Regions from separate parts of the Shewanella sp. QJM3NY_23 genome, predicted to be linked through region 1. Evidence: predicted binding sites of a transcription regulator. Region 1 holds the regulator's gene; each other region holds the start of a gene.
The links. The regulator ArgR, encoded in region 1, controls arginine synthesis, uptake and breakdown. The targets are predictions, from matches to a motif close to ANTGAATANNTATTCANT.
Positions count from the first base shown of each region.

Region 2: a site for ArgR is predicted at 4,946-4,963, ahead of argA (amino-acid N-acetyltransferase). Genes of this name have one in related genera too.
Region 3: a site for ArgR is predicted at 5,649-5,666, ahead of AC0VXX_RS12480 (YjiH family protein). Genes of this name have one in related genera too.

Region 1 is NZ_CM149657.1:749,196-759,501, reverse strand. It holds gene cgtA (Obg family GTPase CgtA) at 1-163, opposite strand, end outside; gene rpmA (50S ribosomal protein L27) at 384-638, opposite strand; gene rplU (50S ribosomal protein L21) at 653-964, opposite strand; gene ispB (octaprenyl diphosphate synthase) at 1,240-2,211, shown strand; gene mdh (malate dehydrogenase) at 2,318-3,253, opposite strand; gene argR (transcriptional regulator ArgR) at 3,629-4,099, shown strand; gene AC0VXX_RS03490 (Dyp-type peroxidase) at 4,541-5,488, opposite strand; gene AC0VXX_RS03485 (ABC transporter ATP-binding protein) at 5,645-6,685, opposite strand; gene AC0VXX_RS03480 (ABC transporter permease) at 6,686-8,317, opposite strand; gene AC0VXX_RS03475 (Fe(3+) ABC transporter substrate-binding protein) at 8,487-9,494, opposite strand; gene AC0VXX_RS03470 (hypothetical protein) at 9,691-10,149, shown strand.
Region 2 is NZ_CM149657.1:3,611,983-3,622,288, reverse strand. It holds gene folE (GTP cyclohydrolase I FolE) at 1-594, opposite strand, end outside; gene slmA (nucleoid occlusion factor SlmA) at 909-1,502, opposite strand; gene dut (dUTP diphosphatase) at 1,591-2,049, opposite strand; gene coaBC (bifunctional phosphopantothenoylcysteine decarboxylase/phosphopantothenate--cysteine ligase CoaBC) at 2,046-3,242, opposite strand; gene radC (RadC family protein) at 3,410-4,087, shown strand; gene rpmB (50S ribosomal protein L28) at 4,211-4,447, shown strand; gene rpmG (50S ribosomal protein L33) at 4,454-4,627, shown strand; gene argA (amino-acid N-acetyltransferase) at 5,029-6,348, shown strand; gene AC0VXX_RS15970 (PH domain-containing protein) at 6,538-7,077, shown strand; gene rarD (EamA family transporter RarD) at 7,048-7,941, opposite strand; gene AC0VXX_RS15960 (thioesterase family protein) at 8,101-8,565, opposite strand; gene recQ (DNA helicase RecQ) at 8,779-10,306, shown strand, end outside.
Region 3 is NZ_CM149657.1:2,802,580-2,812,885, forward strand. It holds gene ubiT (ubiquinone anaerobic biosynthesis accessory factor UbiT) at 1-360, opposite strand, end outside; gene ubiU (ubiquinone anaerobic biosynthesis protein UbiU) at 557-1,558, shown strand; gene AC0VXX_RS12465 (U32 family peptidase) at 1,577-2,464, shown strand; gene AC0VXX_RS12470 (hypothetical protein) at 2,461-3,117, opposite strand; gene AC0VXX_RS12475 (methyl-accepting chemotaxis protein) at 3,542-5,095, shown strand; gene AC0VXX_RS12480 (YjiH family protein) at 5,814-7,091, shown strand; gene AC0VXX_RS12485 (CBS domain-containing protein) at 7,428-7,832, shown strand; gene AC0VXX_RS12490 (NCS2 family permease) at 7,938-9,296, opposite strand; gene torE (trimethylamine N-oxide reductase system protein TorE) at 9,814-9,984, shown strand; gene torC (pentaheme c-type cytochrome TorC) at 10,024-10,306, shown strand, end outside.

The sequences.
Region 1 (10,306 bases):
TGTTAAGGTTTTCATCTGCTTGCAGATAAACACTACCACCATCACCACCATCACCACCGTCTGGGCCACCATCAGGCACATATTTTTCACGTCTAAAACTGACGCAACCACTACCACCATCACCAGCTTCAACTCTGATCACAGCTTCATCGACAAACTTCATACCAACTCCAGGCACCACACAATAGACCGATTATACTGCCAATCTAATCGTACCGCCAAAAAACAATTTCTATATTGAACTTCAAACGAGATTCACAGGTTTGAAGCTGCAATGTGTTACTGGTGCTGGAGCAGCGTAACCGGCTCATTTCACCAGATTTATAAACAATAAAGCCCTACCAGAGGCAGGGCTTTATAAACTATCTTAGGTGGACTAAGAGTTAAGCTTCGATGCTAATGAACTTACGGTTATTAGGACCTTTAACTTCAAACTTAACTTTACCATCAGTTAGTGCAAATAGAGTATGGTCACGACCAATACCTACGTTAACACCTGCGTGGAATTTAGTACCACGTTGACGAACAATGATGTTACCAGCAAGAACTGATTCACCACCGAAACGCTTAACACCAAGACGTTTACTTTCTGAATCGCGGCCGTTACGAGTAGAACCGCCAGCTTTTTTATGTGCCATGAGTTAGACTCCTATTAAGCGTTGATAGCAGTAATTTTAACTTCGGTGAACCACTGACGGTGGCCCATCTTCTTATCGTGGTGCTTACGACGACGGAACTTAACGATAGTTACCTTTTCGCCACGGCCATGGCTGACAACTTCAGCAACAACCTTACCACCTTCAACTAAAGGTGCACCAACATGTACAGTCTCACCATCAGCAACCAAAAGAACTTGGTCAAATTCGATAGTTTCGCCTGTAGCGACTTCTAATTTTTCTAGACGAACTGTATGGCCTTCAGCAACACGGTGCTGCTTACCACCACTTTGAAAAACAGCGTACATAGCTATTTTACTCCGATATTTCAAGCACGCAGACCTTTTAATGTTAGGCTGGGCGCTATAAAAGCTTTAATGACAATGGTCGCGGAGTTTACGCTAAGTTGATTAGGCTGACAAGCCCTAATTCACTTTGATCAAAAAAAGATCGGAATTACTCTCACATTAGTCTTCTAATAATGTCTTACTCGACATTTTTAGGTAGAATCTCAATACTATAACATTTTTGCCTTAATTTGGGCTGCCTGAATTACGTAATACCACTAGAAGTAGAGCCTAATATGGATTTGAACGCCATTCGTCAGCTGGCTGATGCTGATATGAAAGCCGTCGACCAACTGATCTATAAACAGTTGGAGTCAGATGTAGCCCTAATAAACCAACTTGGATTCTATATTATCAACGGCGGGGGCAAGAGAATGCGCCCACTGCTGTCCATTCTGGCCGCCCGTGCGATTGCCTATGAAGGCAAAGCTCATATCAAGCTTGCCGCAATCGTTGAATTTATTCATACCGCTTCATTACTGCATGATGACGTGGTAGATGAGTCAATGCTAAGACGTGGTCGAGAGACAGCTAATGCGCTTTTTGGCAACAGTGCGAGCGTGTTAGTGGGCGATTTCTTATATACTCGCTCGTTTCAAATGATGACCGAGCTGGGTAGCATGCAAGTATTAGAAGTACTGGCCGATGCCACCAACGTGTTAGCCGAAGGCGAAGTGTTACAGCTAATGAACTGTAACGACCCTGACACCACGGAAGAAAGCTATATGCGTGTCATCTACTGCAAAACAGCAAAACTGTTTGAAGCTGCGACCCGTTTAGCAGGGGTATTAGCTGATAGCAGTATTGAGGTGCAAACCGCATTAGCTGACTATGGTAAATTTTTGGGCACGGCATTCCAGCTCACCGATGATTTATTAGACTATACCGCCGAAACCGAAGAGCTAGGTAAGAATATTGGGGATGATTTGGCCGAAGGCAAGCCAACGTTACCGCTTATCTATGCCATAGCTAATGGTACTGATGAAGAGCAAGCTTTAATTCGTCAAGCGATTGAGCAAGGAGATGGCTCAGGTCATATTGAGACGATTCTCAATGCGCTCAAGCAATGTGGCGCTCTCAAATATACTGAACAAAGAGCGCTAGAAGAGGCTGATAAGGCCATTAGCGCCTTAGAAGTACTCCCCGAGAGTGACTACAAGCAAGCGCTAATATCGCTCGCTAGAATCGCCGTTGCGCGTAATCACTAATACGACCTTTAGTGATAATAAAAAAAATGGAGCCTGAAGGCTCCATTTTTTTATCTACTTAAATACTTACTTAATACTTACTTAACACTTACCTAACAAGTAGTGCTTACTTAACAAACTCAACACCTAGCTTGATGTCAGCTTTTAAGGTATCTAGCATGGCATCACGCGCATTGGCTTCAAACTCACTTACTTCACCGTAAGCCAGCACTTGCTCAACGCCGTTCTTACCAAGTAGGATTGGCTGTGCGAAAAACGCTGCATGCTCGCTGCCGCCATCAACATAGGCACATTCCACAACATTGGCTTCACCTTGCAGACCGCGAACCAATGAAAGACCAAAACGACACGCCGCCTGCCCCATAGAAAGTGTTGCACTACCGCCACCGGCTTTAGCTTCAACGACTTCGGTACCCGCGTTTTGAATGCGTGTAGTCAAAGCTGCGACTTCTTCATCGCTAAAGGTCACACCTTCAACTTGAGACAGCAGAGGAAGAATGGTCACACCGCTGTGACCACCGATGACATTGACTTTTACATCAGCAACATCTAAGCCTTTAGCTTCGGCCACGAAGGTTTCAGAGCGAATAACATCAAGGGTGGTTACACCAAATAAACGATTCTTATCATATACGCCTGCAGCCTTTAGAACTTCAGCTGCAATTGCCACTGTCGTATTAACTGGGTTGGTAATAATACCGATAAGCGCCTTAGGACAAGTTGCCGCACACTTTTCGACTAGGTTTCTAACGATCCCCGCATTGATATTAAATAGATCTGAGCGATCCATACCAGGCTTACGCGCAACACCTGCAGAAATAAGTACCACATCAGCGCCTTCTAGTGCTGGTGTTGGGTCTTCACCCGCAAATCCTTTGACTTCAACCGCTGTAGGGATGTGGCTCAAGTCAACCGCAACACCAGGGGTCACTGGCGCGATATCGTAAAGGGATAATTTAGAGCCGGCAGGCAATTGAGTTTTAAGCAGTAGAGCAAGAGCCTGGCCAATACCACCAGCGGCACCAAGTACAGCAACTTTCATAGTTATCTCCGTTAATTCTTGGTTATTATGTGACATAGATCTAAATTCACAGATGGCGCAACATTACTGCAATCACATCAATAATTCAATTATCCCTTAGTCGTGTAGCAAGATATTTTATAAATAACCTCGAAAAGTGCATGTATTAGCGGTTAATTGATAACCGTTTGACTTAACACACATAGATGCAGCCGCCACCTTTATCATCATTAATAATGCTAAATGAAAAGGATACCTATCGCTGCGGCCTCGATACTTACATGATCACCAGCAATAATGAGTGAATGTTTATTCATCTACAACGAGTAAGGCTTGACTTGCTTTGCATAGCTATTCACAATGAGCCAATTTTACGAATAAAAGAATGCCAAATTTATGCAAGCCAATAAAAACCAAGAAGAACTCGTTAAGACCTTTAAGGCTATTTTAAAAGAGGAACGCTTTGGCTCTCAGAGCGAAATCGTCAATGCGCTTCAAGCCGAAGGTTATAACAATATTAACCAATCGAAAGTCTCGCGCATGCTAAGTAAGTTTGGCGCGGTGCGTACACGTAATGCTAAACAAGAGATGGTTTACTGCCTCCCTGCAGAACTAGGTGTGCCTACGGCTGGCAGCCCATTGAAAAACCTCGTACTTGATGTCGACCATAATCAATCTATGATTGTGGTGAGAACCAGCCCTGGAGCTGCGCAGTTAATCGCTAGACTGCTGGATTCTATAGGTAAACCAGAGGGAATATTGGGCACCATTGCTGGTGATGACACGATTTTTATCTGCCCGTCTAATATTCAAGAAGTTGGTAAAACGTTCAACACAATAAAGTCATTATTTAACTATACCGATTAATTCGTTATATGCGTTTTATAGCACGCTAGCTCAAGGAATCAATAGCCTCTATTTTGGCAGTTAAATGACAGATTCTGGATCAAGACTAATTACGATTTACTGAAAAATAGGCGCCAATGGCGTCTTTTTTATGCCAAAACACTGGCTCCAATTTAGCCGTTAATGATCAATCAAAGCCAGTGTCACTTAAAATCATATAAAAATGCCGACAAGTTTCTCTTGTCGGCATTTAATCAGCATGCAAGATTTTATCGCTTTTGATGCTTAACCAGTCTGCTAAAAAGACTTGGTAAAGCCGATTAAGGCGAATTTTATTGCAGCATGCTTTTGATGGCTACTCATTTTGCGCACCAGTTTGAACCACTGCGCGATAAAAAAGAGTCAACAGACTTGGGGGACTGTAGTTAATCAATGGCGCAACGAACAATAGGTTGCCGCTATTCACTCGTCACTTTCGGTGGCTGCATTTTGCATAAAATCTAGCGAAGGAGCAAAAAAAGCCGATCCCGTCAGTGCTTGAGTAAAGTGCATTAAGTGATCATGGTTACCAGCACCATCACCGTGGATCATGCTGTGGAGCATTTTTTCAAAATGCTCAGAATTACGACACAGGGCGATAAACATCAACCCCTGCTCTTTCATTGAGCCATAAGGCATACTCTGCCTTAAGATCTCCATCGAACGCCCTTGGCTATCTTTCAGATTAACCCGCTTAGTATGGCTGGTTAGAGGCTTATCCTGCGAGGCATATTCGATATTATCGATTTTAGTTCTACCTATGATATCTTCTTGCTTTTTCTGAGGAAGTCGATTCCATTTACTCAGGTTGTGCGCGTATTTTTGCACATGCACATAACTACCAGAACGGAAGGTTGCATCTTCATCCCCAACTAAGGCGACCTCTTGGCGGTGACGCCCTTTGGGGTTTTCAGTACCATCGACAAAGCCGGTAAGATCCCGCGCATCCATAAACTGAAAACCACGTTCCTCATCGACCAGCTCAACTAAACCTTCAAACATCTGGCACACTTCATTAGCCACCAAGTGCAAGATATCATAACGGTCACACCGCAGATGAATAAAGAGATCATACTCATGTGCAGGGGCATCTCGATTATCGGCATTCATCGCCGGAAACGGTTTCAATTGAGCTGGACGAGACTGGGGGTATAAGCTGTCCCAGTAATTAGCACCAATCGCGACAAAACCATTAAAGGCGCTATCGGCATATTGATCCGATAACTCATAAATGTACTGCGCAACATTGGCTACACAAGGACGTAATTGTGATTCCACACCGTCCTCGGCATTAAACATCAAATATACGCTATGCAAATTTCCTTCGGCACACACACCTAACTGTTCACGTGGCATAACCTGACTATCCATATAGACCCTACCTTTGTCAGTTTCAATTTCGGCCATATTGTCCAAAACTTTAGCGATAAATAGTACTACACAACCCACAAACCGTTAAAAAGAAACCATATTAATAGCTAGATTAACGTTTATTAACCAGAACAACCACTGCGAGTTATAAATATGTTACTCAGGATGTGACAATAAGACCAACGAATGCGGCAATACCTCTAATTGAACCCGTTGACCAAGCGCTAAATCGTTTTTTGCACTGCGAACATCATAACGTTGTGCACCGACCAAGACTCGATAATGACAATTACAGCCTAAAAAACGTCGTTCGATTATCATGCCATCCCCCTGCTCATTGGCATGAATATCGATTTGCTCTGGTCGCAACAAAAGTTCGCCACTATGCCCCACATCAAACAACATAGGCGCAGTGCTGACAATCTCTCCGAGTGGCGTAGAGAGTGTAAAACCGTCAACCACTTGAGCGGCAAGATAATTACCTTCGCCTAAAAATTCAGCGACATATTTATCGGCAGGGGCACTGTAAAGGGATTCTGCACAACCATATTGCACTATGGCACCTTGATTAAAAAGCGCTAATTTATCTGCAAATACAAAGGCTTCATCTTTACTGTGAGTCACAAAAACTGCACTGACGTTGCGCTGTTTTAAAATGCTGCGGATCTCCAGCATCATTTCATTGCGCACTTTGGCATCGATATTAGAAAAGGGCTCATCGAGCAGCAATAACTCAGGCTCATACGCCAGAGCACGGGCAATCGATACCCTCTGTTGCTGGCCGCCCGATAACTCATGTGGATAACGTTTCTCTAAGCCATCAAGTTTCACCAGAGCTAACATTTCAGTTAATCTGGATTGCCGCTCAGCGCTAGCTAATCCTTTGACCCCAAATAAAATATTTTCGGCCACCGTTAAATGGGGAAACAATGCATAATCTTGGAAAATCATCCCCACTTCTCTTTGCTCACTCGGCACAAAGTGCTCATCTCCCGACAACAACCGCTTATTAATGCTAATTCGGCCAGCAGAGATAGGTTGCAACCCAGCAATCGCCCTGAGCAGTGTGGTCTTACCGCAGCCACTTGGCCCTAACAGCGCAGCAATCTCTCCCCGCTGAATATTAAGGCTGAGCCCATTTAAAATCACCAGGCCTTGGTAATCACTATGAACATCTTCGATATTGAGTGTCGACATTTAAGTATTATGCTCCAAAGAACGGTTTAAATAGATCAGCGGAATAAGACCAACAAATACAATCACAATAGCCGCCAAAGCCCCATGTTCTAGCTGTTCATCTGATACAAACTGATATACGTAAGTGGCGAGATTTTCAAACCCGACGGGTCTGAGTAATAACGCCGCAGGCAGTTCTTTCATGCACTCGATAAACACCAACAACACACCGGCAAAAATGCCTTTTCGCAACAGAGGAAGGTGCACCTTACGCAGTAATGCGTTGGGCTTTAACCCCATAGTGATTGAAGCCATATCCAGCGTTGGGCTTATCCGCTTGTAACTGCTTTCTACACTGCCAATAGCAATGGCGACAAATCGAATTGAAAAGGCAAAAATTAACGCAAATACACTGCCGCTTAACAGCAAACCAGGCCCAGAGGCATCGAAGTAGGTGTAAATATCATTAATGGCAAAGTCCATATAAGTGAGCGGCACCAAAATCCCTATCGCCAGCACGGTACCGGGTAGCGCATATCCTGTAGACGCTAAGCGCGACGGTAATAGGTCGCTGCGCCGTGGGCTACAACGCCTAACAAACATCAGAACCACAGCAATAACTGCTGTGATCATGGCCACTAGTAACGCAATGTAAAGACTGTTAAAACTGTATTGTAAAAATTCGTCGTGCCAACTGACCTCAAAGTATTGCCAGGCGTAACTAACAAGCACAGCAAAAGGCAATAGAAAAGCCAGCACTAATAAACCAGCGCAGTATAAGGTGGCTAGCCAGGCTTTTGGTGCGGATAACGGATAACGGTCACGCTCATTAAGCTCGGCCTGTTTCTGAAACAACTTCTGCTTACGACGCGCAAAACGCTCACTGCCAATCATGCAAAAAATCACCAACAGCATAATCGCCGATAACTTAGCGGCAGCAGATAAACTGCCATAGCCTAGCCAAGTGTCATATACCGCGGTAGTCAGTGTCGGCACCGAAAAATAACTGACGGTAGCAAAGTCAGCTGCCGTTTCCATCGCGACCAGTGAAGCGCCAACGGCTAATGCGGGCCTTGCCATGGGTAAACTTAAGCGCCAAAAGCTTTGCCATGGCGAGCACCCCATTACACGAGCTGCATGTTGTAAGCTTGAGGATTGCTCCATAAATGCAGTGCGAGCTAACAAATAAATATAGGGAAACAATACTAAGGCTAACATGACTGCTGCGCCCATCAAGGTACGCACATCAGGGAAATAATAGTCTTGGGGCGATTGCCAACCAAACACGGCACGCAAAACCCGCTGAATAGGGCCTGCATAGTCGAGCAAGTCGGTATATACATAAGCCACAACATAGGCTGGCATAGCTAAAGGCAACAACAATGCCCACTGAAAAAGTTGGCGGCCCGGAAAGTCACAGCGGGCAATGCACCAAGCCGCAGGCAGTGCCAACACCACAGCGCCAATACAGACGCAAAGCATTAACGCCAGCGTATTGAAAATGTATGTGGGTAATACGGTATCGAGTAGATGGGCAAAAATAGACTCACCTGGCACAGCAGCCTGCACAATTATGGCTAACAGTGGCAGTGTTAAAATGACTGCTACCAAATAACTGATCAGTGACCAACGTCGAGCAAAACCTAAAATCATTCGTTATCTCATTTGCCTTAATCAGATAATTATCAAGGATTAACCTAAATCGAAACTTAAATAAAAACGATTATAACTTACAAAAATGTGCGCTCTGTGGCTAAAAAGCAAAATAGCCTTCTAATAAGAAGGCTATCAAAGTACCAATAGCGTTTAAGCTGCTATTTTTTTATAGATCAAACTTCACTTCATCTAATAATTTTACGGCTGCCTGATGATACTCAGCCAATTTAAAAATGGGTAACGCATCGGCTTTAAACTCGCCCCAAGAGGCGACTAACTCTGATGGTGCAACATCCACTTTAACCGGGTATTCCATATTGATTTGCGCATAAGATTGTTGCGCGGCATCACCTGACAAGTATTCCATTAATTTAACCGCGTTGTCTTTATGAGGAGCATGCTTGGCCAACGCCATTCCCGAGATATTAATGTGCGCACCACGATTGCTTTGATTAGGGAAGTTGATATTGACCGCTTCAGCCCAAGCGACTTGGTTGGGGTCTTGCAACATTTTGCCTAAATAGTAACTATTACCAATGGCAATATCACACAAGCCCTCTTTAACGGCTTGCACCTGACCACGATCATTACCTTGTGGCTTACGGGCCAAATTGGCCTTAAAACCGCTTAACCACTCTTTGGTTTCAGCTTCACCATGATGCGCGATCATTGAGGCTACCAAGGCAATATTATAGGGATGCTTACCGCTGCGAGTACAAATTTTGCCTTTATATTTAGGATCGGCAAGATCTTCATAAGTAATATCTAACGGCCCTAAGCGCTCTTTAGATGAATAAATATTTCTTACCCGCTGGGTTAACGCAAACCACTCACCGGTGGGCGAACGCATTGCCTGCGGGATATTACCCTCAAGTACATCACTTTGCACTGGGGCAACCAAACCTTTATCGGCCAACTCCATTAAGCGAGAAAAATCAGACGTCAGTACTAAGTCAACTGGAGATAAGCGCCCTTCTCTGGCAATACGTTCGGCAATACCATTTTTAGAAAAGACCACATTCACCTCAATACCAGTCTCCTTGGTAAAGTCAGTTAAAATGGGGTCAATCAAAAACGCCTGTCGATATGAGTAAATCGTTAACGTATCAGCAGCACTTGCCATTGATGTCATGCAAGCCAAACCTAGCGCAATAATGCCTTTAGTAAAGTTCATTTCAACTCTCCAGTCACAAACCGATAATGATAATGGTTATCAATTGCGACTAGGGTAATCAAAACCTCACATAACGGCAAGTTGAATTATTAAAAAAACATCCTATATCGGCAATTTTGCGCTTAGCTAATAGCAGTGACTACACTAAACAAGTAAGCGTAAAACCAGACAAGCGATAACATCACAGAGAATAAATATGCCAATCAAAATCATCGCGCTGCTCTTGGCGCTCATGCTACTGCTGTATCTGTTTAAGCACAGACTAGGTATAAGGCGAAAAAAAGTAACAAAAACAGTACGAAGAAAAACCAAAGCTAAGCCTATTAGTGAGCTCCCGCCTCTTGCTGAGCAGCAATATTCGTCAACGAATACGAATTTTCATAGTGTAGAAATTGTCAATGATGCAATGGATTGTACCAGCGCCCACTCACTGCAAGGTAAACGTTACCTTTCTGCGCAAGCGCCTATGCTTCCCCTGAAAGGATGCAGTACAACACCGTGCCGTTGTCGCTATGTTCACCATGCCGATAGACGAAAATTCGATGGGGAGCGGCGGTTACAATTTGGTGTCAGTCATGAACTTTACGGAACCTTTGGTGAACAAAACCGAAGAAGCTTCAAGCGTAACGGCCGCCGCCAATCCGACCAACTGTAACACTGGCGTACAGTTGACCTACTTGCAACGAGTAAAGCCGCATACTGAGTGGCGCGATAAACCAAAGTATTAATACTGAGAAAAACACGACAAACCCAAATATAGTCAATTTAAAACAGATACTTAATATAATAATGGAGAGCTTGCGCAGTTAAGA
Region 2 (10,306 bases), 1.2 Mb from region 1:
GCCCAGTGCCGTAGTGGTGGTGGAGCTGGTGGAGTCCATTACACCACGTGACTTAACGCAGTAGTGCACCGCGTCCATCTTTACTGCCACATCTTGGGTCTCAAGTAGCGTTTGCAGTGCTACGAGTACCTGCTGGGTTAGGCGTTCTTGCACTTGGGGGCGCTGAGCAAAGAAGCGTACGATACGGTTGATTTTCGATAAGCCAATAATGTTTTTGCGTGGTAGATAGGCCACGGTCGCGACGCCGTCTATGGTCACTAAGTGATGCTCGCAGGTACTGGTGAGGCTGATATCCTTCACCTTAACCATCTCATCAAACCCCATCTTATTTTCGATAACAGTGATCTTGGGGAAGTTAGCATAGTCGAGACCAGAGAAAATCTCGTCAACATACATCTTGGCAATGCGTTTTGGGGTGTCGACTAAGCTGTCGTCACGTAAATCCAGAGACATTAAGGTTAAGATCTCACGCATATGGTGTTCTATCTTTTCTTTGCGCTTATTGGCGCTGAGTCCACAAGGTACCATAGGGGTCTCTAACCCCCGCGCTAATAATGCGGTTTGCACCTGTTGTGCTGCTTCACTTAATGCCATTGGATCCTCCACCATATTGATAGTGGTTAGTTCAATTGCGGTAAATTATCAATAATATGAATATTTTGCCGCTTCAAAGTAATGATTATAGATCGCCTATCTAGGTAAAGGCTAATAGGCGGGCAAGGAGAATACCCTGAATGACGGCCAATTTATACCCAGAAAACGTAGGGGAATAACAAAAAAGCCGATGTTGATAATCGGCTTTTTAATTCGGAGCTGAAGGATGAAGCGGATTGAACCATCAAATGCTTAGGTGATAGACATGCTACAGCGGCATGGGATGTTGCTAACCGCTATCAGCTTTGTCTCGGTTAACTTTGTAGTAATTGCAGCTGAATAAAGTTCCACTGTTCGACAAAATGTGTGGTGGGTTTTTGCTTAAAGTCGCTGCGAACAAACTGGGCGATACGGCCTTCAGCAACGGCTAATAACAAGTTAGCCAAAATGGCTTCGTCTAACTGAAAGCCTTTGCCTTCGCGCAGGGTCTTTTCGCGTAAAATCTGTTTTAAGTGGGTTTCGACTTTTGAAAATATTTGGCTGGTGCGGCTGCGTAGACGCTCATTTTCGCCAAGCAGTGCATCGCCATTGAGTACGCGTGAGATGCCAGGGTTACGCTCGGCGAAGACCAGTAGCAGCTGCAGTAATAGCTGGCAGCGCTTCATGGTGTCTTTTTCATCGTCCATGATCAGATTGATGCGCGACAATAATGACTCTTCAATAAAGTCGATAAGCCCTTCAAACATTCTGGCTTTACTGGGAAAGTGACGATACAGCGCCGCTTCTGACACGCCCACTTCTGCGGCGAGTTTAGCCGTGGTGATACGTTGGCCCGGGCTGGTTTCTAACATGGTGGCGAGGCATTGCAGAATGTGTTCACGACGATTGATTTTAGGGCTTGCAGCCATTTAAGTTTCCTTTACTCAATTACTACAGGAGCCGATGGTATAAGTTAATCACCATGGCTCTCTAATTATACTTGTCTGGCGTGGCAGATTATTGGGTGCCTGAGTGGCCGAAACCACCTTCACCTCTATCTGAACTATCAAACTCATCAACCAGCTTAAACTCAGCTTGCACCACAGGCACAAACACCAGTTGTGCCAGTCGGTCGCCAATTTCTAGGCTGAAAGGTTCATTGCTGCGATTCCAGCAGGAGACCATTAATGGCCCCTGATAATCTGAGTCGATAAGGCCGACTAAGTTGCCCAACACTATGCCGTGTTTATGGCCTAAACCTGAGCGAGGTAAAATGATCGCCGCTAGGCTAGGGTCAGCAACGTGTACAGCAATACCTGTTGGGATTAACTGGGTTTCACCCGGTGCAATCACTAAGGTGGTGTCAAGCATGGCACGAAGATCCATGCCAGCACTGCCAGGGGTGGCATAAGCGGGCAGTGGAAACTGTGAACCTATACGTGAATCTAAAATTTTTAGTTCAATTGGTGTCTTCATGCTGTTTTCATCTGCTGTGCAATTAAGGTGAGTAACTGTCTGGCTAAGGTCAGCTTATCGGTTGCGGGTAACTCATACTGACCATGAGACCAGAAGACGGTTAGCGCATTGGTATCACTATTAAAACCCTGCGAGGGATCTGATACATCGTTAGCGGCAATCATATCCAAATTTTTACGCTTAAGCTTGTCTTTTGCATAATGCGCCACGTCTTGGGTTTCTGCGGCAAAACCGACAGTAAACGGCCGCTGTGGGTGGGCGGCAACGCTGGCTAAGATATCAGGATTACGCACTAGCGCAAGTGCCATCTCGTGTGCTGATTTTTTGATTTTATCGGTGGCAATATCGGCAACTCGGTAGTCACAAACGGCGGCGCAGCCGATAAATATATCGCTATGATGCACTTGCTGCATAACGGCGTCGAGCATCTCTTGGGTCGACTCTACGTTGATGCGATTGATGTTTAGTGGGGTTTCAATATTGACTGGCCCTGCCACTATGGTGACTTTAGCACCCATCTCGATGGCGGCTTTAGCAAGGGCAAAGCCCATCTTGCCTGAGCTATGATTGGAAATATATCGCACCGGATCGATGGCTTCGCGCGTGGGTCCTGCCGTGAGTAATAGCGATAGACCTTGTAAGATTTTAGGGGCAAAAAACTGTTCGACTCGCTCGGCAATCACCAGCGGTTCTTCCATGCGCCCAGGGCCTACTTCACCACAGGCTTGATTGCCCGAAGCGGGTCCCCAGATGGTGATATCTCTGCCACGTAGCGAGTCTAAGTTGGCTTGGGTTGCAGCATTGCGATACATCTGTTGATTCATCGCGGGGCACAATACCACGGGAGCCTCGGTGGCTAAGCAAGTGGTGGTGATCAGCTCATCAGCCATGCCAGCATTGATACGAGCAATAAGATTGGCGGTTGCAGGAGCAATCAGCACCATATCGGCCCAGCGGGCTAGTTCAATATGCCCCATAGCCGCTTCGGCTGCGGGGTCAAGCAGATCGCTTGCAACAGGGTGACCAGATAAGGCCTGTAGTGTCAGCGGAGTTATAAATTCTTGAGCACTCTGGCTCATCACCACTCTTACATCGGCGCCACGCTCTTTGAGTCGGCGCACTAAATCAGCCGATTTATAGGCAGCAATACCACCACCAATGCCCAGTAATATCTTTTTATTTGTCAGACTCATATTGATCACTAATCGCGTTAATTTGCCTTGCTTCGCATCCGGCTAACCATACCACAATCAGAGTAAAGTAGAGCAAACAAGTTTGTAAAAACTGAGCCATACTCAATAACTCAAATAAAAATGTGGCAAACATAATTGCCAGCCTAGCGCTGCAACATGGAGGTTGTATGACCATCAAGGATTGGCCCAGCGGTGAGGGCCCAAGAGAAAAGTTATTGCATCAAGGCGCGGCGCAACTGTCAGATGCTGAGTTATTAGCCGTGTTGCTTAGAAATGGCTTGCCGGGCCAAAGTGCGGTGTCGTTAGCTCGCACCATGATAGGTCATTTTGGTGGATTACGAGCCTTGATGTCGGCGAAGCAGAGTGAAATGTGCGTGATTAACGGTATTGGACCGGTAAAATACGCCCAATTGCAGGCTGCAATCGAAATAAGTAAGCGAATTTCGAAAGAAAATCTACAAAGAGGCAAGATTTTAACAGATCCTGATTTAACTCGAGACTATTTAATGAGACAATTAGGGGATCGTGCCTATGAAGTGTTTGCCATCTTATTACTCGATAGCCAACATAGAGTGATTCAGTTCGTTGAATTGTTCCGTGGTACCATAGATTCAGCCTCGGTTTATCCACGTGAAGTGGTCAGCCTAGTGCTTGAGAAAAAAGCCGCGGCCGTCATTGTTTGCCACAATCATCCTTCGGGGGTTGCGGAACCAAGTCATGCCGATCGGCGAATTACTGAGCGATTGAAATACGCGCTAGCAACTATCGATGTTTCGCTGTTAGACCATATGGTTATAGGCGATCATGAGATAGTGTCGTTCGCAGAGAGGGGATGGATAGATTGAATATCCCTTGATCTTTGATTTTAGATGCTGTATAAAATGCGCCCTCTTTGTGTGCCTCGGGCGACGGCCATATTCGAGGTACATTAATGCTCGAGCGTTAAATTGTTTTTGGAGAAGATTGACATGTCAAGAGTATGCCAAGTTACTGGCAAGAAGCCGATGGTTGGTAACAACCGTTCGCACGCTAAGAACGCGACTCGTCGTCGTTTTTTACCTAACCTACAGAACCACCGTTTCTGGTTAGAAGACGAAAAGCGTTTCGTTCAACTACGTGTATCTACTAAAGGTATGCGTATTATCGATAAGAAAGGTATCGAAGTTGTTGTTAAAGAACTTCGTGCCCGCGGCGAGAAGGTGTAATAAACCATGGCTAAAGCTAAAGGTAACCGTGAGAAGATCAAGCTAGTTTCTAGCGCTAAAACTGGTCATTTCTACACGACTGAGAAAAACAAACGTAACATGCCAGAAAAAATGGAAATCAAGAAATTTGATCCAGTTATTCGTCAGCACGTTATGTATAAAGAAGCGAAAATCAAGTAATTCTTGATAACGTTTTTTGAAAAGCCCCTACTTGTAGGGGCTTTTTTTTTGCCCTTTTTACACGGGGACCTCGTCCAACAGGTAGGACTCGCCACTGTGGTTGAATAGTCTGTTGCGCTCTCTGCATACGCAATTCCTCTCCCAGCTGTACTCATCTTCTATGTCATGCCATCACGTTTATTTAAGCTTCACCTCGCCTTACTGATAGATTAACTCCAGTGCTTATTTTGTTACTGCTTAATTGAGCTGTGCACTCGTGGGTTTGCTAGATGACGGCAGACTGAACTAATTGTACGAAATGAAAACAAATGCTTTTAAAGTGAATTTAAATGCAATATTATCGGGTTGTTATTCTCATGTGGTCAAAGCTGCTCCCATTTCTTGTTATTTAGAGGTCATACGTGCGCACTACTGAACTAGTCGATGGATTTCGTCATTCTGCATCTTATGTCAATGCACATAGGGGCAAAACATTTGTGGTGATGTTGGGTGGAGAAGCATTAGCGCAAAACCAATTTCGCTCCATCATCAATGATATCGCTTTGCTGCATAGCCTTGGGATCAACATAGTGTTGGTGCATGGTGCACGGCCGCAAATCGATGCCGCCTTAAAGCAACAGCAGTTGATGCCTGAATACTATAACGGCGTGCGTATTACCGATGAAGACTCGTTTAAAGTGATTAAACAGGTGGTCGGTGGGTTGCAGCTCGATATTACCGCGCGGCTGTCGATGAGCTTAAGCAATACCCCGATGCAAGGGGCGCAGATTAACGTGGTCAGCGGTAATTTTGTTATTGCTCAACCGCTGGGCGTCGATAACGGTGTCGATTACTGCCTAAGTGGCAAAGTGAGAAGGATTGATGTTCAGGGCCTACGGCGTCAATTAGACAACCATGGCATCGTCCTATTGGGCCCTGTAGCGGCATCGGTGACGGGTGAGAGTTTTAACCTCACCGCAGAAGAGGTCGCCACCCAAATTGCCGTGAAGCTCAAAGCCGATAAGATGATTGGTTTTAGCGCCGAAAAAGGCATCTTAGATAGTGATGGCGAAGTGCTGGCGGAGTTAATGCCAACCGATGCACAGCGCATCTTATCTGAGCAGAGCGAAAACGATGATTGGTGTGTGGCCACTCGGGCTTTTTTACAGGCGAGTATTGATGCCTGTCGTAACGGAGTAGCCCGTTGTCACTTTGTCAGTTATCTCGATGATGGCGCACTGTTGCAGGAGTTGTTTTCACGCGATGGCATCGGCACGCAAATCGTGACAGAGAGTGCAGAGCGTTTACGTAGAGCGACGATCTCTGATATTGGTGGGGTGCTAGATTTAATCCGCCCACTGGAGCAAAGCGGTATTTTAGTGCGTCGCTCCCGTGAACAGCTTGAGATGGAGATTGAGCAGTTTATGCTGATTGAGCGTGACGGCTTAGTGATTGGTTGCGCCGCGCTGTACCCGTTTGAGGAAGATAATGCCGGTGAATTTGCGTGTTTGGTGGTGCATCCTGACTATCGTGATGCCGATAGAGGTAGCATACTGCTGAAGAACATTATTGGGCAAGCCAAGGTGCGAGGTTATTCTCGCTTGTTTGCACTGACAACGCGCAGTATCCACTGGTTTCTTGAGCATGGCTTTGAAATCGTTGACGTTGATGCATTACCTAATATGAAAAAGCAGTTGTATAACTACCAACGTAAATCAAAAATTCTCGCGTTAGATCTCTAGTAAAAGCTCACTTAGAAGACCACGTTAAGGCGTGGTCTTTTTGCTTGTGTTGGGCGTTATGCACTTTTTGACATAGTATGTCGTGCAGTGCATAGTGAGGCTATTCAATTTGAGGATGAGCCACCACTCAATCTTATATCGTGGGGCTCAACAGAGACCTCAATGACATTAAAAATAGGGTGCTTGAACATGGATACTCAAGTCTTTCAGCTAACGGCTTTCGATGCTGCAACGAGTGCGACATTTGTCTCTTTACTGGTCGGCATCGGCTTTATTTTAATTCTTCTAAAGATCAAACCATTACCCAAAGGCGCTAAATTTGCTGCGCTGGGTATGGTGATTACTGTATTGGGTCTATTATCTTGGGTGTTCTTTAAGGCCTATGATGCCAATATTCGTGTCACCCCCACATCAATGACGGTCGACATTCCTTTGTATCGCACTGAATTGCCTTTGGAGAGTCTTTTAATTTCGCAGGCACGCATTGTTAGCTTGGATGACGCTGATGCGCCACAGTTGAGTTATAGAAGTAATGGCGTGGGTTTGCCCGGCTATCGATTGGGCTGGTTTAAGTTAAAAGATACCATCGCCAATAGCGATAAAGCCCTATTGTCCGTTACCGGTAGTCATCATGTGCTGGTGTTGCCAACGACGGAGGGCTATCTGCTGATATTGAGTGTTGAGCGGGCAGAGCCGTTACTAGCCCTGTTGCTTGCGTCGACGCTTTAACGCCATATCAAGCGTAAATATCACCAATGCACTCCAGATGAAGGCGAAGGTGATGCCTTTTTCTAAATCGAACGGTTCATTAAATAGACTAACGGCCAAAACGAACATAATACTGGGGCCAATGTATTGGAAGAAACCTAATATTGACAACGGAATACGTGTTGCTGCTCCGGCAAAACACAGCAGCGGTACCGAGGTGATCACACCAGCCGCAATAAGTAATAAGTTCATATTGATATCGTTGGTCAGCATATTTGCAGTGGCCGAATCTAAAGTCGAAAACAGATAGAGCACTGCCACAGGAAGCAATAGCGCGGTTTCAACCAATAACCCCGTTTTAGCATCGACATTGACCTTTTTACGCAATAGACCATAAAAACCAAACGATGATGCCAGTGCCAATGACACCAGTGGGATTGACCCAAAAGAGATCAGCTGGATCAGTACTCCAGTACAGGCGAGGCTCACCGCAAACCATTGCAGTTTACGTAACCGCTCACCAAGAAATATCATGCCAAGCAATACATTAAACAAGGGGTTAATAAAGTAGCCTAGGCTGGCATCGAGCATGTGATCATTATTCACCGCCCAAATAAACAGTAACCAGTTGCCGGCAATTAATACCGAGGTGATGGCCAATACGCCCAGCTGTTTGGGGCGTCGAAATAGGGCTCTAAGCTTAGAAAAACCGCCGATAAATTGCATGAGGATGATCATAAAAACAAAAGACCAAATCACGCGGTGGAGTAGTATTTCTGTCGCAGACACATTGTGTAATAGTTTGAAATATAAAGGGGCAAAGCCCCAAAGGCAGTATGCGCAAAGCGCCAACACCACCCCTTTGCGATATTCAGTATCGGCCATAACCTGGGATTCTAGTCGTAACAAGGAGACGCATTGTAGGGCGCAAGCGGTTTGGACTCAAGCAGGTTATTTGCTCGTGTGAACGAGCAGTAAGCCACGTATTATGACCGTATCAACTTTAGGCTACACGGCGCAATTGCACTGCTGTTTTAAGTGGCGTTAGCCCACCATGTAAGTGCCAGTACCAAAAGCGATGTGAGACCCCTGCTCGTTATGCAGCTCCATGCGGCAGACGGAAACACGATTGCCCGCACGAATCACCGTGCCTGTGCCGGTAAATATCTCGCCTCTGCCTGGGCGTAAGTAATCGACACGTAGATCGATAGTGCCAAGGGTGGTTAAGCGTTGTTGTAAGGCATCTAGGCTCCAATCATCCCGGCTGGCCACCAGTCCTGAAAATGCAGTCAGACCACCCACCACATCGAGCACTGTGGCGGTTACGCCGCCATGTAAAATTTGTTGATGGATATTGCCAATTAACTGAGGCTTCATTTTTACTACTACTTCGACACCGTGGATATCGTAATGCTGAATATGTAGGTCGAGAAGATTATGAAACGGCACTTGTTGGTCAAATATCTCGGCGACGCTGGCCAAAACCTGTGCTTGAATTGCGGTTGTCATTAAGCGATTACTCCGTTAATCATCGGCTTGGTATAGAGTAATTAACCTATATCTAAACAATGCTATGAAGCAAGCTTTTGCTTAAAATATCACCACCATGGTTAAGCTAGCATGGGTGATGACAATAAAAAATGGCGCAATTGTTAGCGTAACCGAGACAAGCGCGATGAGCTTGATTAGAATAGGCGGCCCGATTGATGACTATGATGCCCAATGGATTCTGCAGTAACCCAAGTTGAACCCCAAAACACAGATCCGCTCGCCAGTTGTTTGCAGGCGGTATTTGGTTATCGCACCTTTAGGCAGGGTCAGCGAGAGGTTATTGATCAAGTCTTTCTCGGTCATGATGCGTTGGTGATTATGCCAACGGGTGGTGGTAAAAGTTTATGCTATCAACTGCCAGCATTACTCTTCCCCGGGTTAACTGTGGTGGTGTCTCCCTTGATCTCTTTGATGAAGGATCAGGTTGATAGCCTCAAGCAGATGGGTGTAGCGGCGGCATACTTAAACTCATCGCAGTCCCGTGAAGCATCGCAACAGATTTTCCAGCAGATGCACCGCGGCGAACTTAAGTTGCTCTATGTGTCACCAGAGCGGCTGTTAATGGACAGTTTTGTTGAGCGTATGCAAGCCTTGCATATTTCGCTATTTGCCATCGATGAAGCGCATTGTATTTCTCAATGGGGGCATGATTTTAGGCCCGAATACGCGGCGTTAGGTCGCCTTAGACAGCTGTTTGCCCATGTGCCCATTATGGCCTTGACAGCCACGGCGGATCAGGCGACCCGCCAAGATATTTGTCAGCGCCTAGGGATCAGCCCCTATGTGCTATTAACCAGTTTCGACCGGCCTAATATCCGCTATACCGTTGCCGAAAAGCTCAATGCCGCCAATCAGCTCAGGCAATTTATTCAGGCGCAAAACGGTAATAGCGGCATTATTTATTGCGGCAGTCGTCGCCGCGTCGATGAAGTCGCAGAGCGGTTACGTCTGCAAGGCTATAAAGCCGATGGTTATCATGCGGGTAAAACACAAGAAGAGCGCGGCGATATTCAAGAGCGTTTCTTAAAAGATCAGTTAGATATTGTGGTGGCAACCGTGGCTTTTGGCATGGGGATTAACAAGTCTAATGTGCGCTTTGTGGTGCATTACGACATCCCTAAGAGTGTCGAGGCCTATTACCAGGAAACCGGCCGAGCTGGACGTGACGGCCTCGATGCCGAAGCGTTAATGCTGTTTGACCCAGCCGATATTGGCCGGGTACGGCATCTAATTGAACAGGCAGAACCTGGGCCACAACAACAGGTCGAATTTCATAAGCTCAATACGATGGCGGCGTTTGCCGAGGCGCAAACGTGTCGACGTCAGGTGTTGCTACATTATTTCGATGAGAGTGCGTCTGATCCCTGTGGTAACTGTGACATCTGTTTAGATCCCCCTAAACGCTACGATGGGGTTGAAGATGCACAAAAAGTGTTGTCGTGCATTTTTAGACTGCAACAGAAATTTGGTATTAACCATTTGATCGAAGTGCTACGGGGCTCAAAGTCGGCTGGCGTGGTCGATAGAGGGCACGATAAACTCTCAACCTGGGGTATAGGTAAAGATAAGAGCCATGAATTTTGGCTTAGTATTATCAGGCAGATCATTCATTTAGGTTTTGCGAGCCAAGATATCACTCGTGGCTCATCTATTAAGCTCAATCCTCAAGCGCGGGCGGTGCTCAAAGGGGAATTGCCTT
Region 3 (10,306 bases), 2.0 Mb from region 1:
AGCCAAGTGACGTTGAAAAAACAGCGTGTCGGGATCTTCTTTGCCGGCGGCAATCAATACCAACTCTTTGCTGCGGCCGCTAAACGTCACCTCGGCCTTCGCGGGCGCTCGCACCACAAAGTGTTTATCAAAGCTGACATCAAAACTCAGCTTCATATCGACAATATCGATGTTAACCCAACGCTGCTGAAGAAAGAGCAACTCATCATCCTCGATTTGCTCCGCCATTAACAAGTTCAATAGCTTTTCTAATATGCGCGCCTTCACGGTAAAAGGCACTATAGTTAACGGCTTGGCCATCACCTGAGGACCAAATTGCAACAGATGTTGAGCGGTATTGGCTAGCACACTTTTTTGCATAGCGTGAATAACTCCTTATGCAAGCGTGACCAACTCGCGTCAACCCCGCTTAATATTAATGATCGATTCGGCTTTCACCCCGAAAGTGAGAGATAATTCAATTTTACCCAGCTTTTATGATCGCAAACCTGTTTTACATCAACATATAGGCGGCCATTCCCTTTTACACTGCACACTTTTTAAGAAAGAGGCAGTTATGGAGCTCTTATGCCCTGCGGGAAACTTAGCCGCATTGAAAGTGGCACTCAATGCGGGTGCCGATGCGATTTATGTTGGCCTTAAAGATGACACCAATGCGCGCTCGTTTGCCGGCTTAAACTTTACCCCCAAGAAACTGGTGCAGGCGGTGCAATACACTCATCGCTTGGGGAAAAAGTTATTTTTGACCATCAATACGTTTCCTCAACCGGGAGAAGAACAGCGTTGGTATCAGGCTATCGATATCGCTGCCGATCTTGGCGTCGATGCCTTAATTGTCGCCGATTTATCACTACTTGATTACGCCCATAGCCGCTACCCTCAGCTGCCACTGCATTTATCGGTGCAAGCCAGCGCCACCAATCTTGGCGCCTTAAGCCTCTATAAACGCGAGTTTAATATTGAGCGAGCCGTGTTGCCGCGGGTGTTGTCAATGAAACAGGTACGCGACCTTGCTAAGGTGACGCCTGTGGATCTGGAGGTGTTTGCCTTTGGCAGCTTGTGCATTATGGCCGAAGGGCGTTGCCACCTTTCCTCCTATGTTACCGGGCAATCGCCCAATACTGGTGGCTCCTGCTCACCCGCCAATGCGGTGCGCTGGCAAGAGGTTGACGATCAACGCTTAACGCGCCTAAACGAAGTGCTTATTGATAAGTCCAACATTAACGAGCAGATGGGCTATCCCGTGGTGTGTAAGGGCCGCTATATCACCGCAGATAACAAGCAACCGAGCCATATCTTAGAATCACCCACCAGCCTTAATACCCTCAGTTTATTGCCAGAGCTGGCAAAGGCAAACGTGGCATCTCTTAAAATCGAGGGGCGCCAACGTAGTCCTGCCTATGTTGAGCAAGTCACTCGCGTTTGGCGTCAAGCTATCGACACTTTTTTACATCATCCCGAGGCCTATACGACCCAAGCTCAGTGGGACAAAGCGTTAGCCAAGGTCTCCGAAGGCCAGGTTACGACACTTGGAGCCTATGAGCGCACTTGGCAGTAGCCAATAACAGGAGCAAATATGAACATATCTTTAGGCCCTATTCAATATTGCTGGTCAAAGGCACAGGTCAGCGCGTTTTATCAACAAGCAGCCAGTAGCGACATAGAACTGATCTATTTAGGTGAAACCGTCTGTAGCCGTCGCCGCCAACTGAAATTTAGCGACTACCTTGAGCTAGCTCAGATGCTCAAGGCATCGGGTAAACAAGTGGTACTCTCTACGCTGGCGCTGATTGAAGCCCAATCGGAATTTACAGCCTTAAAACAGCAAATCGATAATGGTGAGTTTATGGTTGAAGCCAACGATATGGGCGCCGTTGAGGTAGCGAAATCACTCGGCTTACCTTTTATCTGTGGGCCAAGTATTAACAACTATAATGCGGCAAGTTTGCAGAAATTAGCCGCTTGGGGAATGCAACGATTTGTTATGCCACTGGAGCTATCAAAGCACTGGCTCGAACGAGTATTAACCGACTTGGCCCCAAGGCAGATAGAGGTGGAAGTCTTTGGTCATGGCTACATGCCACTGGCACACTCGGCACGCTGCTTTACCGCACGCCAACAAGGATTAACTAAGGACAGCTGCCAAACCATCTGTATTGACTATCCGCAAGGTGTATTAGCGCAAACCCAAGAATCCCAGCCATTGCTGCGCCTTAATGGCATTCAAACTCAATCGGCCAGTTATATTGACTTAAGTGATCAACAACAGGAGATGCAGCGCCTAGGGGTCGACTATTTTAGGGTTTCCCCCAGTAGCTTGGCTTCAATTGCGTTAGCCAATAACTTAACCAAAAACTTGGTCGACAAGGGAGCCACTCACGCTAATATAGAGACCACCAGTGAAACCAACTTAGCCTGTAATGGATACTGGTTTGGACAAGCGGGATTTGAGCAAAGGCGCTAGTCGCGCGTAGGGCGCTGAGTCCACACCAAGGCCGCGCTCCAACCAAGAAACAGCAGTAACGCTAACCACTCAACGATGGCGGGCCACCAAAATTCAGGGCGTGGCTCGATCATCATCATCCCATGGTAAAATGCTTGGCCACTATTAATTAAGCTGCTATCAACTTGTGCAAGGAAAACAAACAAGCCAAATACAGCGATACACAGCAGGCTCAATACACTGCTGCCTTGATAAGCAAAACGCTTAACGGGCTTTGCGGCCAACCTTGCGCCCTGCCATAAATAACCCAAGTAACACCCGATACTCAACAGTGAAAAATAAAAGAAATATTCAATGCCTAAGGTGTGTAAGTGATACACATTGATGGGAAATAAACCCGTGATGGCCAGAGAAAGCATGGCTAAAATCAGCAATAACAAGCAGGGATACAGCAATGGACTGTCGCAATGTTGCAATGAAAACAAGCAAAATAACACCAAGCTTAAGCTACCAAAAAACAACCCACCATTAAACACTACCGCTAATTGAGAGTGGCCATATTGGCCCAGTTCACTTAATGAAAAATTAAAAAAGCTAAAACCATTACCATTAAAATCATTAAATCCCAACGATGCCACGAGTAAGCTAAGTACATGCACAGTCATGCCCAGCATGCCAAATCTAAACCCCAGTGTTGATAGTTTTCGCTGTGATGAATTCATAGTCCGTTGATAATGCAATGCTGTCGTCCTACTAGATTATATGGAATTGTGATTTTATGCCGAGCTTTAGCGCATATTTCTTATAACAACTTTAGTAACATTTTTAGCCAAACCCACAGCGACTACACAGATAACCTTATAATATAAAAGGGTAAACGAATATACGTCACATCATCACTGAGTCAATATTTTTATTGGAGCAAGATCAAAATCTTAGCATTTAATTTACGCGCAACATCTCACTATAAATAGATTTGTGAGGTGGCTAACAAAATGTTCAAGTGCCTGATAGAATGCCAATGAATTTTTTATTACGCCACTAACCACTTACACAAGTAAAGGCTGGAGATGGCGACTTGCTGAAGACCTCCTTTACATGACTACAACTAGACATACTAACCTCTCTACGTCGACGCGAGAGGTCAAGCTTAACGATAAAGACGAGCTTATTTCGAGCACAGATACCCGTGGAGTGATCACCTATGTCAACCAAGCCTTCATCGATATTTCTGGCTACAGCGAGTCAGAATTGTTGGGCCATAATCACAACGTGGTGCGTCACCCCGACATGCCTGCCGCGGCATTTGCCGATCTTTGGCAAAAATTAAAAGCCGGTCAATCATGGCGCGGTATGGTGAAAAACCGCTGTAAAGATGGCGCGTTTTATTGGGTAGATGCTTTTGTCTCACCTATGTACGAACAAGATAAACTCATAGGTTATCAATCTGTACGGGTAAAACCTGATGCAAAAAAAATCACCAGTGCGCAGGCCCTATATAAGCAAATAAACCAAGGTAAAACAGTAAAAGACCCACTTTCATTAGTACAAAAACGCATCATCTCAGCAGTCGTTACCACCCTAGGCCTAGCGCTAGCCGGCTACGTTTTAGGCTGGCAGACCATTGTAGTCGGCTTGGCGCTTATAGGACTCAATTTAGCCATTTTTTACGATGAGGCCTTTAGGATCCCTGCGCAGTTAATGGCGATGAAACAAGAGTATGATTCAGTCAGCCGCTTTGTCTATTGCGGTAAAGACTCCTCCTCGCTGCTTAAGTTTCAGATATTGATGAAAGACGCCAAGATGCAAGGGGTGTTAGGCAAAAACCAAGATAGCGCAGATAAGATAACCGACATCACTAATCAACTGATTGTCGCCGTCAACCAAACCCACAGTGGTATCGATAAAGAGCATCAAGAAATTGAGCAGATGGCCAGTGCCATGGAGGAGATGGGCGCGACCCTAAATGAGGTGGTGAGTAATATTCAATCAACATCAAACCATATCGATGACACTTACCAAATTTGTCACGATAATCGCACTAAGATGCAGCAAAACAGCCAAGATATCGACTCGCTCACACAAAGCGTCACCCATGTGGCAAAAAATACTCAGCAGCTGCACCAAGAAGCTGAACATGTGGCCAATGCCATGGGCGAAATTGATGCCATCGCCGAGCAAACCAACTTACTCGCACTCAATGCCGCCATTGAAGCCGCCAGAGCTGGCGAACAGGGCCGCGGTTTTGCGGTCGTTGCCGACGAAGTCAGGGCACTGTCGAGTCGCACTCAAGAATCGACGACCAGCATATCCCAAAGTGTCGACAAAATGTTTAAAATGCTCAGCGATTGGAGCGAAGAGATGCGTCAAAGCCAGCAATTGGCCGAACACTGCGCCCAGCAAACTGAGTCTTCGGCGGTAAAGCTGGATGAACTCTATACTTCCATCAGCAGTATTCACGAATTTGCCCAGCAAAATGCCGTCGCAGCGCAGCAGCAGATGCAAGTGGTACAAGAACTAAATCAAGGGATTAACCTGATCACTCAGGCATCGAACAATAATTTAGATGCGTTAGCCAGCGTTGAAGACTCAATTTCTGAGCTAAAAATTAACGCTGATAAAGCCAAGAGCCTAAGGCAAACCTTCGGATAACCTAAGGCCACAATAGGCAGGCACTTGGCTACTGACATCTTGCTTGCTTGATGCATTACAAATGTCAATAACAACCAACCTACATTGAGCCGCTGGCACCTAGCCACGGCCCAATCTATTTAGCCTATCCCGCTGTTCTTCGCCTCACGCCTCTGCCCTATTTGCCACTTAGCTCGACACAAACCCCAGATCCACCCAATGCTGTAATCAGGCCTTATATGCTTGGTATCGCCCAGTAAAGGCGGCTGGCTAACTGACTCGCTCTGCCTTAGATTAAATGGGTAAACCAGCGCAAGTAACTACCCTGCATTTCTCCTACACGCTAAGTCTAGGCGCTACAGCCAACACTCTTCGCGGCTAAGGAATATAAAACCAAGCAATAACATTGTCTTAATCATTTTTTAACTAAAAAGTACATGGTGCAAATGCAACTTTTTTCAGTACAATATAAATAGTCATAAAGTGCAAATAACTATGCTATAGCTGTCAGTCACAAGATTGCGCATTAAATGGTTTTACATCACTGGACTTAGGCGGTAACCTCCGTCGATTAGATGAATGGATATTCATTATAAATTGAATTATGGATTTAATATTTAATTCTTGCCGTTGTACAGACAGCGTAATTTAAGGCAAAAAAGTGGCTAAAAAACAAAAAACTAACATAAAAACGTTACTTACATTTCTCATCCCTTCGCTGATCGGCTTGTTACTGTTTATGACACCGATTAGCTATCAAGATGCGATCACCATTCCTATCGCTATCGTATCAAAAGGATTACAAAGCTTATTAGGCGATGCGCTAACCGGCATAGTGACCTTTATAGTGGTCATTACCGCTATCGCGACGCTCATCTGCAAGTGGCTAAAACCTAACGCTTTGCTGCAGCATCACTTTATCAATGCATTACTTAACGTAAACCCTATGTGGGCTATCGTTCGCATTATTGGTGCAGTCTTCATTGTATTGACCTACATGGGCATAGGCCCTGAAGCTATCCGTTCGGGGAATACGGGCGCCTTAGTACTGAATGACCTGCTACCCGTATTATTTTGCGTATTTATTTTTGCCGGCATGTTATTGCCATTATTGCTTAACTTCGGCTTGCTGGAGATGTTTGGTACCTTGTTAACCAAAATTATGCGGCCAGTATTTAACTTGCCAGGTCGCAGCGCCATTGACTGTATGGCCTCTTGGCTTGGCGATGGCAGTGTCGGCATTTTAATGACCAGTAAACAATATGAAGCCCGCCTTTATACTCAACGCGAAGCGGCTGTGATCGGCACCACCTTCTCGGCGGTTTCAATCACCTTCTCATTAGTGGTGATTTCGCAAGTTAAATTAGAGCATCTGTTTGCGCCATTTTACTTAACCGTATGTTTGGCTGGTGTGGTCGCGGCGGTTATCGTGCCTAAATTACCACCACTGCGTTGGAAAAAAGATCACTATATTGACGATACGCCACGTCATCCAGACGATGAAGTCGTGCCACACGGTAAGGGCGTTTTCGCTTGGAGTTTTGAGCAAGCAATGGCTAAAGCGGCGCATGCGCAAGGCGTGTCGCACACCTTAAAAGATGGCCTAAAAAATGTCATCGACATGGTATTTGGCGTGATCCCTGTTGTCATGGCTATCGGGACCATCGCATTAATGATCGCCGAATACACACCGCTGTTCGACTACCTTGGCATGCCATTTATCCCACTGCTAGAGTTACTGCAAATTCCAGAAGCGGGCGAGGCGTCTAAAACCATTATGGTTGGCTTTGCGGATATGTTTATCCCCTCGATTTTAGCCAGTTCAATCGAGTCTGACATGACCCGCTTTATTATCGCCGCCCTGTCGGTCACCCAGCTTATCTATATGAGTGAAGTGGGTGCCTTGCTGATAGGCAGTAAGATCCCGGTCAATATTGCCGAATTGTTTGTGGTGTTTATTTTAAGAACCCTAGTCACCCTGCCTGTTATTGCGGGTGTTGCACATCTTATCTTCTAAGACATTCGACACATAAAAACCGAACATCAGCCTAGGATCACCTGGGCTGATTTATCCCCCCCGCTAATATCACTACTGCAATCGCGGCACTTCATCCAAAGGCATGCCATCAGATAGCCAGCAGTCATTGCCCTGTCGTCATCATTAAAAACACCGCGAGATGGTTAGTCACCCTACAAGCTGTTTGCAGACATTATCAGCATAACCCTAACAGACCAAACAACGCTTAGCAGGCCTGTTCTCAATGATTAGCTCATCAATCGCCTCAGCAAACATGTTGATTTGTTGAACTGTTAATAGTCTGTTATAAATAGCATAAACATGAGGAAATAGACTATGAGCGTCACAGTTGCCGACATTATGAGTACCCGAGTCGTCACTATCGACATGGACGATCGACTCACCATAGTCAAAGAGATTTTTGACAGTGCGCCGTTTCATCATCTATTGGTGGTTGAAAACGATAGGCTACAAGGGGTGTTATCTGAGCGAGATTACCTGCGCACATTGAGCCCCCATATTGGCGCTATCAACGAAACCGAGCGTGATGTTGAAACCCTGCAGCGCCGAGCCCATCAGGTCATGACACGCAGCCCTATCACCACCACACCCGAGTGCTCCTTACATGCTGCAACTCAGTTATTGTTGCAACACAATATTGGCTCACTGCCGGTGTTAGCACAGGGTAAGATTGTCGGTATTGTTACTTGGAAAGATCTGCTACGCGCTTACCGCCAATAAAAAAGACGAAAGGATATTTCGTCTTTTGAGTTACATCTTTTTTATGCACATGGGGCAAACCCAGCTACATCAGTATGTTTGACAGGCTTTGATATCAATAAACGTTTAAATCGCCCAGCCACCGAGATAGAAAACCACTAAACCGATAGTGATCGCTAACACACCCGGCTTGATGGCACGCCATTCGCCACTGCACAATCTGCCTATCACTAACGTGACAAAGCCCAGCATGATCCCAGTGACAATGTTACAACTTAAAATGATAAACACCGCGCAGGTTAACCCAGCCATGGCATCGACTTTATCGTCAAAATCAAGCTTGGTCACATTGCTCAACATCAACAGTCCCACATACATCAGTGCAGGTGCTGTAGCGTAGGCAGGCACTAAATAACTCAGTGGCGCCAAGAACATCATCAGTAAAAACAGCACACCAACAATGGTCGCTGTCAGGCCAGTTTTACCACCAGCGGCGGTTCCTGCAGCCGACTCGATATACACTGCAGCAGGCGCGCCGCCCACTGCACCGGCAAAGATACTGCTTACCGAGTCAGAGGTCAGCGCCTTACCGCCACCGACAATATTATCGTCTTTATCGAGTAATTCGGCTTGCCCCGCCACCGCACGGATTGTCCCTGTGGCATCAAAAATTGCCGTCATCACTAACGCCAACACAATAGGTAACACTACAGGATTTAACGCCCCCATAATATCGAGCTGACCAATTAATGATTTGTCAGACATCAGATCGGGTAAGGCAAACAAGCCTTGATAGGTCACCGAAGGGTCAAACAATAGGCCAAATACCGACAATGCGATAATCACCAACAAAATACCACCGGGTACACCGCGGCGCTCAAGACCAATGGTGGCCGCCAAGCCGATAATGGTCGCAAGCACAGGTAAACTATGGATATCGCCTAACTTCACCGGTAAACCCGCATCGTTGGCGACGATAAGCTGCACACTGTTGGTGGCAATAAGCAGGAGGAATAAGCCGATACCGATACCCGTACCGTGAGCAATACCTTTAGGCAAGTTGGTCAGTACCCACTGACGAACCCCAGTCACACTCACTAGCGTAAACACTATCCCCATTAAAAAGATGGCGCCTAACGTAACCGGAATCGAGATCCCTTGACCCAACACCATGCTAAACGCGGTAAAGGCGGTCAACGAGATAGCGCAGCCAATCGCCATTGGCAGGTTAGCCCACAGCCCCATTAACAACGAGCCAAAGGCGGCGATTAAACAGGTCGCAATAAAGACCGCGCCAGCATCAAAGCCTGCAGTGCCGAGCATATTAGGCACCACAATGACCGAGTAAACCATGGCCAAGAAGGTGGTAAATCCGGCAATTACTTCTTGCTTTACGTTACTGCCACGGGCAGAAATAGCAAAAAAACGATCCAACATCGAACTTGTAGGTACAGCAGGGGTATCGAGAGTCTGTTCAGACTTCATAATTATTTACCTTTATTGTTCTCTTAGTTTTACAAGGTTATGGCAGTGAGGATCCCGCTCAACACTATCGGGTTAGAGAACCACCGAGTACTTGTGACGTACCTTACGTGCGCTGCAGACTTACACATTGAATGCGAAGCCAAGAGCTGCTCGGTTAACCGAACGCTCACATAACCTAGGTTGGCGCGAATTTTACAGGAAAGCTGACGCGATAAACTAGCGTAAATTAACAAATCATTAGATATTTTTATTTTTGGCTAATTGCCCCACGCACCACTGAATTATAAGGGCATTAAGCACACGTCACACCTAGGATGACGCTCGTTTAAATATGCATGCAACTCCTTTTAAATCAAAACACTAGCCTTGATACCGCTTAATATTCCGTATCACCAGAATTGATTTTCACATTTTTTCATAACTTGTCGATGTTCATTCATCCTAGGTGTGACAGCCATTAACAATCCTCCTCTAATATTGTAGCCATAGACAAAGATCACCACTAAGAGAGCAGATCATGGCAGAACAAGATTTAGCGACTAAACCCAGTCAGGTGAAATCCAAAGAGTTTAAGGCGCTGGGCTTCATCATTTTTTTACTGTTTCCCATTTTAACGATCAGCGGCATAGGGGCTTATGGCTTTGTCATTTGGATGATCCAAGCATTTGGCGGCATCGTCTCTCACTAAGTTAAATAATTACCTGATCTATTTTTTAAGGATGCTGTTATGAAGTGGTTTATTACTATCTGGCGCACGCTCAACAAGCCCGCCAAGTACCTCACCTTAGGTACCATCAGTTTGTCAGCCTTTCTCATGGGTATTATTTTCTGGGGTGGTTTTAACACCGCACTGGAAATGACCAATACCGAAGCGTTTTGCATTAGCTGCCACAGCATGGAAAGCAAGCCTTACCAAGAGCTGCAACAAACGGTGCACTGGTCAAATCATTCAGGGGTACGTGCCACCTGCCCTGACTGCCATGTGCCGCACAACTGGACGCGTAAAATTG